One region of the Pseudoalteromonas sp. SA25 genome, then DNA from elsewhere that is predicted to be linked to it. Evidence: predicted binding sites of a transcription regulator. Region 1 holds the regulator's gene; the other holds the start of a gene.
What was found. The regulator LexA, encoded in region 1, represses DNA repair genes until DNA is damaged. The targets are predictions, from matches to a motif close to TACTGTATNNNNATACAGTA.
Positions count from the first base shown of each region.

Region 2: umuD (translesion error-prone DNA polymerase V autoproteolytic subunit) is a predicted target of LexA. The motif match lies at 1,097-1,116, and genes of this name have one in related genera.

Region 1 is NZ_WTKV01000024.1:12,651-18,727, forward strand. It holds gene GQR45_RS17185 (endonuclease) at 1-135, opposite strand, end outside; gene GQR45_RS17190 (DnaJ C-terminal domain-containing protein) at 367-1,335, shown strand; gene GQR45_RS17195 (chaperone modulator CbpM) at 1,335-1,655, shown strand; gene GQR45_RS17200 (membrane protein) at 1,731-2,456, opposite strand; gene GQR45_RS17205 (hypothetical protein) at 2,770-3,150, shown strand; gene GQR45_RS17210 (PaaI family thioesterase) at 3,151-3,591, opposite strand; gene lexA (transcriptional repressor LexA) at 3,759-4,376, shown strand; gene coxB (cytochrome c oxidase subunit II) at 4,860-6,002, shown strand; gene ctaD (cytochrome c oxidase subunit I) at 6,002-6,077, shown strand, end outside.
Region 2 is NZ_WTKV01000012.1:74,602-80,678, reverse strand. It holds gene GQR45_RS11450 (endonuclease) at 107-844, opposite strand; gene umuD (translesion error-prone DNA polymerase V autoproteolytic subunit) at 1,128-1,544, shown strand; gene GQR45_RS11440 (Y-family DNA polymerase) at 1,529-2,788, shown strand; gene GQR45_RS11435 (Arm DNA-binding domain-containing protein) at 3,132-3,410, shown strand; gene GQR45_RS11430 (DUF4041 domain-containing protein) at 3,963-5,747, shown strand; gene GQR45_RS11425 (hypothetical protein) at 5,747-6,077, shown strand, end outside.

The DNA.
Region 1 (6,077 bases):
GCAGTAAATACTTTTGGCGTTGTCAGGGAGGGTTTTAATTAAATGTCTTTTAGCCGTTGAAAAACGGGTAAATTGTTCGGCTGATACCGAAACGCACACACAACAAGCCAGTAAGGCCAGAATAAATCGAGTCATATCCATCACAAATGTGAACTACAGGAACAGGCAGTTTAAAGCCTTGAAGATAAAAGATAAAGTTAACTTAAGGCCTGCACTTATATTACTAAAAAGTGTCCGATTAATTTTTTATTCAAAGTTATTTTCACTATTCATTTATTTCTTACTATTTATCGTATTTTAACCACACAAGATTATACGTTAAGGAGTATGCTTAAAGCTTACTCAATATGGGGATTTGGATTGCAAATGAAATTTGTTGATTATTATGCAGTGCTTGGAATATCGCCTGATGCAGACGATAAAGCGGTTAAAGTAGCTTATAAAAAGTTAGCCAGAAAATATCACCCAGATGTAAGCAAAGAGCCTCAAGCAGAAGATAAGTTTAAAGAAATAGCAGAAGCTTACGAAGTCATTCATAACAAAGAAGAACGCACTAAATACGACGAGTTACGTCGTCATCAACAAAATCGTGCTCGTCAACAGCAAGGTAATTATGGTGGTAACAATGCCTCATCGCAAAGTAATTATCAGCAAAGCGATCCTCAAACCGATCAAGAGTTTTCTGATTTTGTTAATTCAATGTTTGGCGGCGCCGGTGGATTCAATCGTTCCGGGCAGAGCAGAAGTAACGCCGCTCGCGCGCAAAAAGGACAAGATGTGGAAATAGAGTTCCCGATTTTTCTTGAAGAGACTTTAGTTGATACCGTTAAGCCTGTTGAGTTTATGTTACCGCAGCGAGATAGTAGTGGTCGTGTCTCTGAAATTAAAAAATCACTTAAAGTGAAAATTCCCGCAGGCTCAGTAAATGGCGAACGAATTCGACTAAAAGGGCAAGGCGGATTAGGGTCAGCGAACGGGCAAAATGGCGACTTGTACTTACAAATTAGTTTAGTGCCCCACCCATTATTTGATGTTGAAGGTCATAACCTAAATATAGTCGTCCCTCTTGCACCATGGGAAGCGGCTCTTGGTACAAAAATAAATTTACCTACGTTGGCAGGCAAAATCCAATTAACTATTCCATCTAATAGTCAGTCTGGTCAACGCTTGCGTATTAAAGGTAAGGGATTAATGAGTAAAAAAGCCAAAGGTGATTTATTTGCTGTGCTTAAAATTGTTAATCCAACATCTGTTGATGATACCAGTAAAAAACTTTGGGAAGAATTAGCCGAAAAAGCTCACTTTGATCCCCGTAATAACTGGAGCAAGCCATAATGCAAATTATCGTGACACAAAAAGATGATTTACTTACTAGCAAAGAGCTATGTTTGAGTAGTGATATTAGCGAAGCAATTTTATATGAGCTAGTTGAGCACAATATTGCGGTTCCAATTGAGGGGAAGCATGTTACGCAGTGGCAATTTACGGTATCTGCAGTGACCTTAGTTAAAAAAGCGGCCCGTATTCAACATGACTTTTCGTTAGATTGGTCGGCAATAGCTTTAGTTTTACAATTGCTGGATGAGCGTGATGAGTTGATTTTCGAAAACGAAATGTTAAAGCGACATTTGAGTCGATTTAAACACTTGGAATAAAATCTGCCCTTGGGTACTTCCTAGGGCTTATTTACTCTTTGGTGAAAGTGCGCTAGTTCTTAAAAACCAATATGACTACTTTGATTTATTCTTACTTTTAATTCGGATAAATCGTTTTAGTCGTATGTTTTGCATAAGTAGTAATATTCCACTTAGGCAAAAAAGTACGCTGGTTGCTGCAAAACTAATAAGCAGCGGATTATTAAAATCCTCTCGCTCATCGTAATCCATAATATGTAACATCCAAAAAAAGTCGAAAATTCGCCATAGTGTGCTGCGAACGGTGACAACTCTGCCGTTATTTTCTGACAAATACAGTGTTGTGTTAAATGTGTCGTCAAATTGTACCTGCCAAACATTGGTTTTATATCCAACTTCTCGCATACCTTGCTTTAGCAGTACAGCGCTTGTCACTTGAGCATCAATAAGTAAGTGTGCTTTAGCATTTGCGGTAATTTGTATTTTAGTTGGCGGCTCAAAAGGCCGGCCTGTTATACCGTTAAAGCTTTGCTGTTCATCTTTATTTATTACTGTAATTATAGGTGTGGTTAAAAAGTTCTCAAAAATTATTTGTGTTGGATTAACCACCTGAGATGCAATATCGTTAAGGGAGGCAACATAATCAGCCTGCGTAAATGGGTTATTAAGAGTACGTGTTGCAAGATGCTCCCCATGAACTTTATCAAGAGGAATAGCGCTCATGACTAAACCGCCTAATAGCCAAGCTAAAATTTGTAATGTGAGCAAATAACCGAGCCATTTATGTAACTTGCGAGCATACTTAAATATTTTTTTATTCATGTTTTAGTCTTATTATTTTTAGAGGCTAGTTTATTACATTAATGGGATTAGTTACTGCGACATTTTGTCGCAGTTTAAACTATAGCTTACTGTAATCATTTAAAAATAAAAAAGATTACACTTAAATTGCTAACATGACTTATTTGTTTAATTGAGCTGAGTGTTTGATATCCAGCTAGCTTTAAACGCTAAAAAATACTTAAAAGCTGCGAAATATCCATATAAAGTGGTTAATAGAGCATAGTTGATTTGGTATAACGGTAAAACTGCGTTAAAGTTTGCAATGAAATTATTAGAGGATAAATACGAAACGATGTCGGAAATTCAATTTTTAAATGTAGATCTTGAGCTTGAATCAAAGCAAGATATTAGTTTGCTAGTGGCAGACTTGAAAAAAGTCGCGACGATTTTACATTATGACAAAGACGAATACCGTCAATTAGCGCGTATTGAAGCAACAGGTGTAGTAAACACGCCTGACAAAGCAATAAACCATATATGTGAGCTTATTGAATCGTGTTCGCGTAACGCGCTAAAGCAATGGTTAAGCTGTTCACGTAGAACGTTTGATATTGGTTTTGAATCAGGCACTTCCCCTAAGTGCTTTAATCAAGCCTTAGATGCAGATACATTACTACGTATATCTGCGATTGGTGCGGGTATGGAAATTACAATTTACCCAATCGAAAAGTAACTACCTTCGCTCTACGACTGCTGCGGTCATTTTTGATACGCAGCACAGCTCATTGCGGCTATTTGTAATTTTTATTTCCCACACTGAACTACGTTTGCCAATATGAAACGCTCTTGCCGTTGCTGTTAAAGTGCCGTTGCGAGATGCTTTTAAATGACTTGCGCTAATTTCCTGCCCCACGCAGTAAAATTTTGTAAAATCGACAACAAAGTTAGCTGCATAGCTGGCAACTGTTTCGGCAAGTACAACGTTAGCACCGCCGTGAACCATTCCCATTGGGTTATGATGCTCAGGAATTGCCGGCATAGTGGCTACTAAGTAATCATCACCAATTTCAGTGACTTCTATTCCCATGGTTTTCATTAATGTTCCTTGGCCATCAATGCCTTGTTCTAACTGCTTGCACAGCTCTAAAGTGATGGGCTGGTACCAAATACTCATAATGACTCCTTTGCTTTTTTAATCATTTATAAACCTAGCTTTAGTTATATCCCTAAAATGTACACAAGTGAAATTACTTTGGCTATTTTAAGGCTTAATTTAAATTTGCGATTTTTATTTAACTGTATATACTCACAGTTAAATGTACTGTATGGAAAACCAGTTGTATGCGACCATTAACGAACCGCCAAGCTCAAATACTCGAACTAATTAAAGTTTTTATTAAAGACACTGGTATGCCTCCTACACGTGCTGAAATAGCGCAAACATTAGGTTTTAAAAGTGCCAATGCTGCTGAAGAACATTTAAAAGCACTTGCTAAAAAAGGCGCAATTAAAATGAAACCAGGTGCAAGCCGTGGTATTCAGTTAATTGAAGAAGAAGAGCCAGAACAATTAGGTTTACCGCTTATAGGGCGTGTTGCTGCTGGTTCACCTATTTTGGCGCAAGAGCACGTTGAAAGTCACTGCAAAATCGATCCATTAATGTTTAAACCGGCTGCAGATTTTTTACTACGCGTTAACGGTATGAGCATGAAAGATATTGGTATTATGGATGGTGATTTACTTGCTGTACATCGTACTCAAACCGCTGAAAACGGGCAAGTTGTTGTTGCCCGCCTAGACGAAGACGTAACTGTAAAACGTCTTGAGAAAGCGGGTCGTAAAGTATTACTTCATGCTGAAAACGACGATTTTGAATCTATTGAAGTAGATCTTGAGAATGAGTCTTTTAATATTGAAGGCTTAGCCGTTGGCGTTATAAGAAACGCTGATTGGATGTGACTTTAAAAATAGCTTTTAAACAAGCAGTTTTATAAATGCGTACTAATTAGTACGCATTTTCTGTTTTAAATTCGCACTAAAAATAGGGCATAAATAGCTCACTGACAATTTAAGCTGTAAACTTTTTTGCACTTATATTTTCCCCCTCCGAATGCGTTAAACCCCTTTGTTTTGCTCATCTTTTGAACTTCCTATTACCTAGTTGGTTACTGATTTTTTATTAATTACTCAATATCACCTGATTGTTTTTTATACTAAAACTTGCTTGTTGTTCATTTTTTAGCTAATTATTAATGTGCTGAGCTAATAATAACTCACAGCTTTTTAGTTTTGAGAACACACAATATACACAAACACGTTGTTGGCGCAGCAAAACCAATCAATATTAAATGAGATTGACTAAAAAAATAAAAATAACGAATTGGCGTTTAAGCCGTATGCCTCTTCGCTTTGCATTCGCAATAGCATCAAAGGAGCCGTCACATGGGTAAACTGACCTCTACCTTGTGGCTTATATTATGTGTTTTTTCGCACCCAGTTTTGGCTAACAGCCAATACAATATGCGCAAAGGCGTAACCGATATAAGCAATAATGTATATCAGCTGCACATGACCATATTTATAATATGTTGTGTGATTGGGGTGATAGTGTTCGCAATTATGTTTTGGGCACTTATTCATCACCGCAAATCTAAAGGGGCTGTACCTGCCCAATTTCACGAAAGCACTAAAGTAGAAATACTTTGGACTGCAATCCCGTTTGTTATTTTAATTGCTATGGCAGTACCAGCCACTAAAACCCTAATTGCAATGGAAGATGCCAGCAAAGCTGATCTCACTATTAAAATTACAGGCTCGCAATGGAAATGGCATTATGAATATATGGGTGAAGATGTAGAGTTTTACTCTATTTTATCTACCCCGCAAGATGAAATAGCGAATCTTGCAGATAAAAATCCTAACTACTTACTTGAGGTTGATAAACCTCTCGTACTGCCAATAAATCAAAAAGTACGATTTTTAATGACTTCTGATGATGTTATTCACTCTTGGTGGGTACCTGATTTTGCAGTTAAAAAAGATGCGAATCCCGGCTTTATAAACGAAACATGGACGAACATAAACGAAGAAGGTACTTACCGAGGCCAATGTGCTGAGTTGTGTGGTAAAGATCATGGCTTTATGCCCGTTGTGGTGGTCGCTAAATCTGAGGCTGATTTTAAAACATGGCTTGCAGATGCAAAGCAGGCTAAACAAAAAGCAGCATTAGCAGATGCCGCATTACTTGATAAAACCCTCCCAAAAGAAGAGTTAATGACTTTAGGAGAACAAGTATATATGGCTAATTGTGCTGCATGTCATCAACCTACTGGCATGGGATTACCGGGTGTATTTCCTGCACTTAAAGGCAGCCCTATAGTGCTTGGCGATATAAAAGATCACATTGATGTAGTTATCCATGGACGACCTGGTACGGCAATGCAAGCTTTTGCCAAGCAGTTATCTATAAAGCAATTAGCTGCGGTTATTACTTATAAGCGTAATGCGTGGGGTAATGATACGGGTGATGTTATTCAACCGAGTCAAATACAGGCAGCACTTGATGCCAAAGTGGAGGCGAACTAATGAGTAGCATAGTAGAACAACCTAACGCCAATGAAGCTCATCATGCTCATCACCCAGCTAAGGGTTTTAAACGCT
Region 2 (6,077 bases), on a different contig from region 1:
TAACACAGGCAGTGTTCTTATACTGCCTTTGCCCCATTACGAGTTACAACCTTTCAATTGCCCAAACATCACTTTGCAGATTGTAAATACTTAGCTATGAAAGCACTCATAGAAGCCCACTTGCTTCACACCGACTTTTAACTACATTGTTCTCGCTTTTCTGTAAGCTAGATATTTTTTTTGCTCTAGTACATTCCCAGTCATCTACAGGGTACATTTTATCCCACGCATTCATTAGCTGTCGCTGTGATGAGCTCATATTATAACGTTTATAAGCGCTCTCCATATAAAGGTAAGTACGTGCAATCTCTCCTCTAGCTGATTCAGGCGGTTCTGCTTTTCTGTTATCTATCTTCATCGCACAACTACCGAAATCACTTTGTGCTGAAGGCAGTACAGTGAAATTATAATTACTTCTTAACGCATTAACAGCACCTATAGCAGGATAAAGGTTAAACATGTCAGCCTGCATAAGGCGATACTCAGTATTAACTTTCTCCGCACATCTTCGACCTTTAAATGACTTCCCTTTACTACTAACACATTGGCTATGTCCATCTCTCCATTCACTGAAAGTACGGCCAAAATTCTCCGCAGGCACAATATGCTCCCACTCAACTTTTTTGGCACGCTTAAGATACTTAGTCGTGGTAAAGCCTTTTGGTGCTGTTACTTTTTTCTGAGAATCAAATTCAGCACCACAGTAAAGCGTACTTCGGTGATTGTTATAAACTTGCTTTTCTAAAATCTTTTTCGCTTTACTAAATGATTCGATTTCTTGATTTTCAGCTAAGACTTCTGAACTGCCTAGTATTGTTAGTAGTAAGGTTATTAATAATTTCATAGTGTTACCTGATAATTAGTTATTCCTATGAATATGCCTGTAACTGTAGAGGAGTTCAATATATAGAGTGGCAAGAGATAAATTTAAATAAACTGGCTTCTTTATGAATACAGACTTGGACCCTTGATAATCGTGGGGTGGTATACAAAATGATAGGAATTTATTACCTAACATAAAGGTTCATCTTCAAATTTAATTTGCCCCCCTAACTTAAAATTAAAAAAGTATTGGTATGTTTTAGCTCTCAAACTATACTGTACATATAAACAGTATAGAGGTGCGTATGTACATTATTCCAATTTTCATAGAAGCAGGTATTACCGGCTTTGAATCTCCTGCCGCAGAATATATTGAGCTAGATATTTCAATCGATGAGCTGATAATAAAACATCCTAACGCCACTTTTATTGGTCTAGCTTCAGGCCATTCTATGCAAGACGTAGGGATATTCGATGGTGATTTGTTAGTTATTGATAGAGCTGAAGATGTAAGTACAGGCGATATCATTGTTGCAAACTATAACGGTACATTTGTTTGTAAAATCATAGATAAATCAAAGCGTTTACTAATCTCTGCATCTAACGATTATAAATCTGTTTATATTTCTAAAGATGATGACTTTAAACTCGAAGGTGTCGTTACTACGAGTATCCGTCTACACAAAAATAAAGTTGAGTTAAATCGATGTTTGCCCTCGTAGATGCGGTGGCCTTTTACGCAAGTGCAGAAAAGGTGTTTGACCCTTCTTTACGGCACAAGCCCGTTGTTGTATTAACAAATAATGATGGCTGTATCTGCGCTATATGTCCTATTGCGAGAAAGCTTAACATCCCTAAGTTCGAGCCTTACTTTAAAATAAAACCCTATTTAGAGCAGCATAATGTCGTTGTGCGCTCATCGAATTATGAACTCTACGCTGATTTGAGTGAAAGAATGATGACAGTCATCAATCGTTTTTGTGATGACCATTATGTTTATAGTATTGATGAGTCATTTTTACGTTTTACTGGTTTTTCTAAAATTATTAACGACTGGACTGACTACGGACACACTATACGCCGGGCTGTATGGCGTGAGACAGGACTGCCCGTTGGGGTAGGCTTTGGCACTACTCCAACGTTAGCTAAAGCAGCCAATCATGCAGCAAAAAAACTGTCAGGCTATAACGGGGTTGCTGTTATTAATGATGATATATCACGCCAAGAAGTACTTATACGTATGGATGTTACCGATGTCTGGGGTATTGGTTCTCGACTCGGTAGTAAACTCAAGGTGATGGGAATTAAAAGTGCATGGGATTTAGCGAATCAAAACCCAAAAGCAATGCGACGTATTTTTAGCGTTGTTGTTGAGAGGATTGTAAGTGAACTCAATGGCATCGCTTGTTTGAGCTGGGATGAAGTAAAACAGGATAAAAAAGAAATCTACTCTACAAGAAGTTTCGGGGAAAGAGTGAGTGATTTAAATGCATTAAAATCAGCCCTCGTAACACACGCAGCGATTGTTGGTCGTAAGCTAAGGAAACAGCAGTCATTAGCAAAACGACTCGTTATATTCGCTGCAAGCTCGCCACACGAAAACATGTATTATAAAAAGTCTTTGCTCTATGATTTTCCTATACCTACATCTGATACCAATGTCATAGCCAATGCTGTTTCAGATGTTATTAATGATATTTTTAAACCTAACACCCGCTTTTATCGCTGCGGTATTGGCGCAATAGAATTAGAAAGTGAGTTATTTCAACAAGCAGATATGTTCGCTGTGAGTAAAAATAATCCAGAAGTAATGGCATGCTTGGATGCTATAAATAAACGCTATGGGGTCGGCACTTTGTCTTTAGGAAGTGAAAAGCTGACACAGTCATGGACTATGAAACGGGCTTTTTTATCACCCCACTACACAACACGCTGGTCTGATATTCCAATCATAGATTGTGATTGAATTGGGTTACATTCATCAATGTATTGTGTACCTTTAATTTGCATGCTTTCAGTAAGCTCTATATTAGTAATTACTTTATCAACCAGTAAATACTAACATACTAAGTTGACTATCAACTTATCGCTCTTACCACTCTTCCTGATAGGATTTAACTCTATTGAACAGAGCTTTAGCTACTAAAAATTATGCTGCCATGCCAGCTAAACATTTATTAAGTCATAAATTCATAAGGTGTCACAGAAACTTTTATACGTTTATGTGAGGTTTCTCACATACTTCGAGATATAAATAGATCCATCTTTCATTAAGATACACCTAATCCAATAAAAAAGGTGTTTAGAAAATGAAATTAAATAATCAAGAAATTAAAAACTTAAAATGCAATTCGGGGCAGAAACAAATTAAAAAATATGACGATAAAAACTTATATTTATTAGTAAAAAATACAGGCTTAAAACTATTTTGTTTCCGTTATATTTTTGATGATAAGCATAAAGACATAGTCTTGGGGAATTACCCTCAAACAACTCTCGAGCAGGCTCGCACCAAAGCGAACCAAGTCCGCTTACTTCTTAGCAATTCAACTGATCCTATGGCTCAAGGTAAGATTCAAAAAGGTTAAGGACCTCGTGAAAATTTAAAGTTTAACTAAATTTCACTTTTACGTTTAAAATTATAGCCAACAAGCAAAATTACTATGTTGTTGGCTAAACTACTTGCCTTAAAGAATTAGTAGATTATGAAATATAATCAATAATAAGCTATGAAGTTTGGGCTATAAGATGGATGATATTGTGTCTCGTGATTTTAATGGCATAGCTTCAACTTTATTAAACGAACAAGAAGACTATCATCGTATCGAATGCATTAGCCGATAATTGGTAATCCTACCTCACCCTCTTTAAGTGCCTTTAAATATTTAGCCTCATCGTACTTACATCCAGTTTTAATGACCTTCCCCCATATTCAAGAAAAAGAGAAAATTTCGCATTTTTGTACTTGAATAAAAACGAGCTATAGTAATTTTTAATTGTATTGGCAATAACTTAATAAGTTTATAGAATATGCAAATGAAACTCTGAAAAAGTGAATCATTTAAGGAGTTAATTTTGTAATCGCGCTCAATTAGATTTGAGTGGTTTAGTATTTGAATGAAATTCGCGGGTGAAAGGGAATGCTAGGTTTTGTTAGAGAGTCAAGGTTAATAAAAGAACAAAAGCGGGTTAGCTCACTTGAAAAGGAACTTCAGCACTCAAGGTCTGAACTACAAGCCATTCAAAATGAAATTGCAACTACGGAACACCTCCGTGGTCTGAAATTAAAAGATTTGGATGAAAAGTTAGCCACAACTCGTTCAAAAATAGATTCGGCTAAATTAGAGTTTGAAGAAACAATAGTCGAAACTTCAAAAGAAAGGGATAAAATTCTTACATCAGCCTCGCGGGAAGCAACACTAGTTCTAACAGCCGCTAAAGAGAGTGTTTCGACTATGATCGACGAGGCTCAGGGTAGTGCTAAAGAGTTAATAGATAAAACAAATCAAGAGTGTGATAACACTAAACTAATTGCAGATAGAGAAAATGAAAAGCTTATTACCACTGCTAAAAGCAAAGCTGTGCAGTTATCACTCAAAGCACTATTACTTATAACTAAGGCTAAAGAAAACGCCTCTATTATTATCAATAAGGCCGAAGATAGCGCTAATGAATTAATAAATAAAACAGCTCAAGAATGTGAAAAGTTTATTGCCTCTGCCAAAAGTAAGGCTGAGCAACAATCACAAGAAGCTCAAGCCAAACTCAACAGACTTGAAATTGAAATTAGGGCATTGGAAGAATCAAAATTAAAAGCGTCTAAAGAAGTATCAAGACTGGAAAAAAGGCAACAAGAACTTAAAACCGAATCAGAAAACCGAGAAATCGCAGAAACGATTACACCATACAAATATCTAGTAAATGGTCCTGTGAGTGATCAAATAAAGTCCAAGCTAGAGAAAGTTAAAGAAAAACAAAAGTCCTTAATACTAAAAGGAAAAGGATTTAAACTTAAAGAGTTTATCTTGTGGAATGATAACCTTGCCAGCGGCAAAGCAAGGCAGAATAGGCACGGAAAGTTTTTGATAACAGCATTCAATGCCGAGGTAGATAATATAATCTCTAACACGACTGCTCGCAACTTTGCTAGCAGTGCCAAAAAGATTGAAAAATGGTTTGATCGAGTAAACAAAAGTGGTAAAGACAGCTACATTGAATTGAGTAGAGATTTGCTAGCTTTAAGATTAGAAGAACAACGCCACTTTTTTGAATTTAAATATAAAAAGGAAATGGAGCTTGATGAGCAGCGTTATATGCGAGAAACCTTGAGAGAAGAGGCTAAAGTAAAAAAAGAGATAGAAAAATTTATCACTGATCGTGAAAAAGAAGAAGTGACATACCAAAAAAGCCTCGATGCTGCTTTAAGTAAGATCAAAACCGCTAATCAAGAAGAAATTGAAAAGCTAAACACTCATATTGAAGAGCTTAAAGTAAAACTAGAGCGTGCGACAAATGAAAAAGATAGAGCGCTTAGCATGGCGCAGTTAACTCGCTCAGGCTATGTCTATGTAATTTCGAACAAAGGATCCTTTGGTGAGAATATATATAAAATAGGCATGACCAGAAGGCTAGAGCCATTAGATCGAGTTAGAGAGTTGAGTGGTGCATCTGTGCCGTTCCACTTTGATGTCCACGCCTTAATACCATCGGATGACGCGCCTTCTTTGGAAAATAGATTGCATACCAAGTTTGCTTCAAAAAGAGTGAACAAAGTTAACCAACGCAGAGAGTTTTTTAAATTAACAATCAAAGAAATAGAAGAAGCTTTAACTGAATTTGTAGATACAGATTTCAACATAGTGAGTGATATAACTTCAGATCAGTACGAGGAGTCGATGCTTCTGGAAGAGGAGCTGACAGAGTAATGGCTAAGATAACGAACGACCTAAAACGCATTCAACGCATTTCCTCAGTAATAACTAGAGCCATAGAGAAGTGCTTTTCAAATGCAGAAATATCGTGTTTATTATGTAAATTCGAGTATGAAGAGTTTACCTTTGAGCTATCATCAACTGTTTTTGATTATACAGACATTAATATCGATGTATCAGATAAAAGCTCTGAAAAGTGTATGTCGCGATCCATTAAAGAATTATTAGGTCAAACTAATAAAATCATAAAAGAATTAGAGGGTGATGAAAAGGAACTTAGGCGAGACTTAAAAGAGTATGGGCAGGCATTCAGTGAAAGCCCAG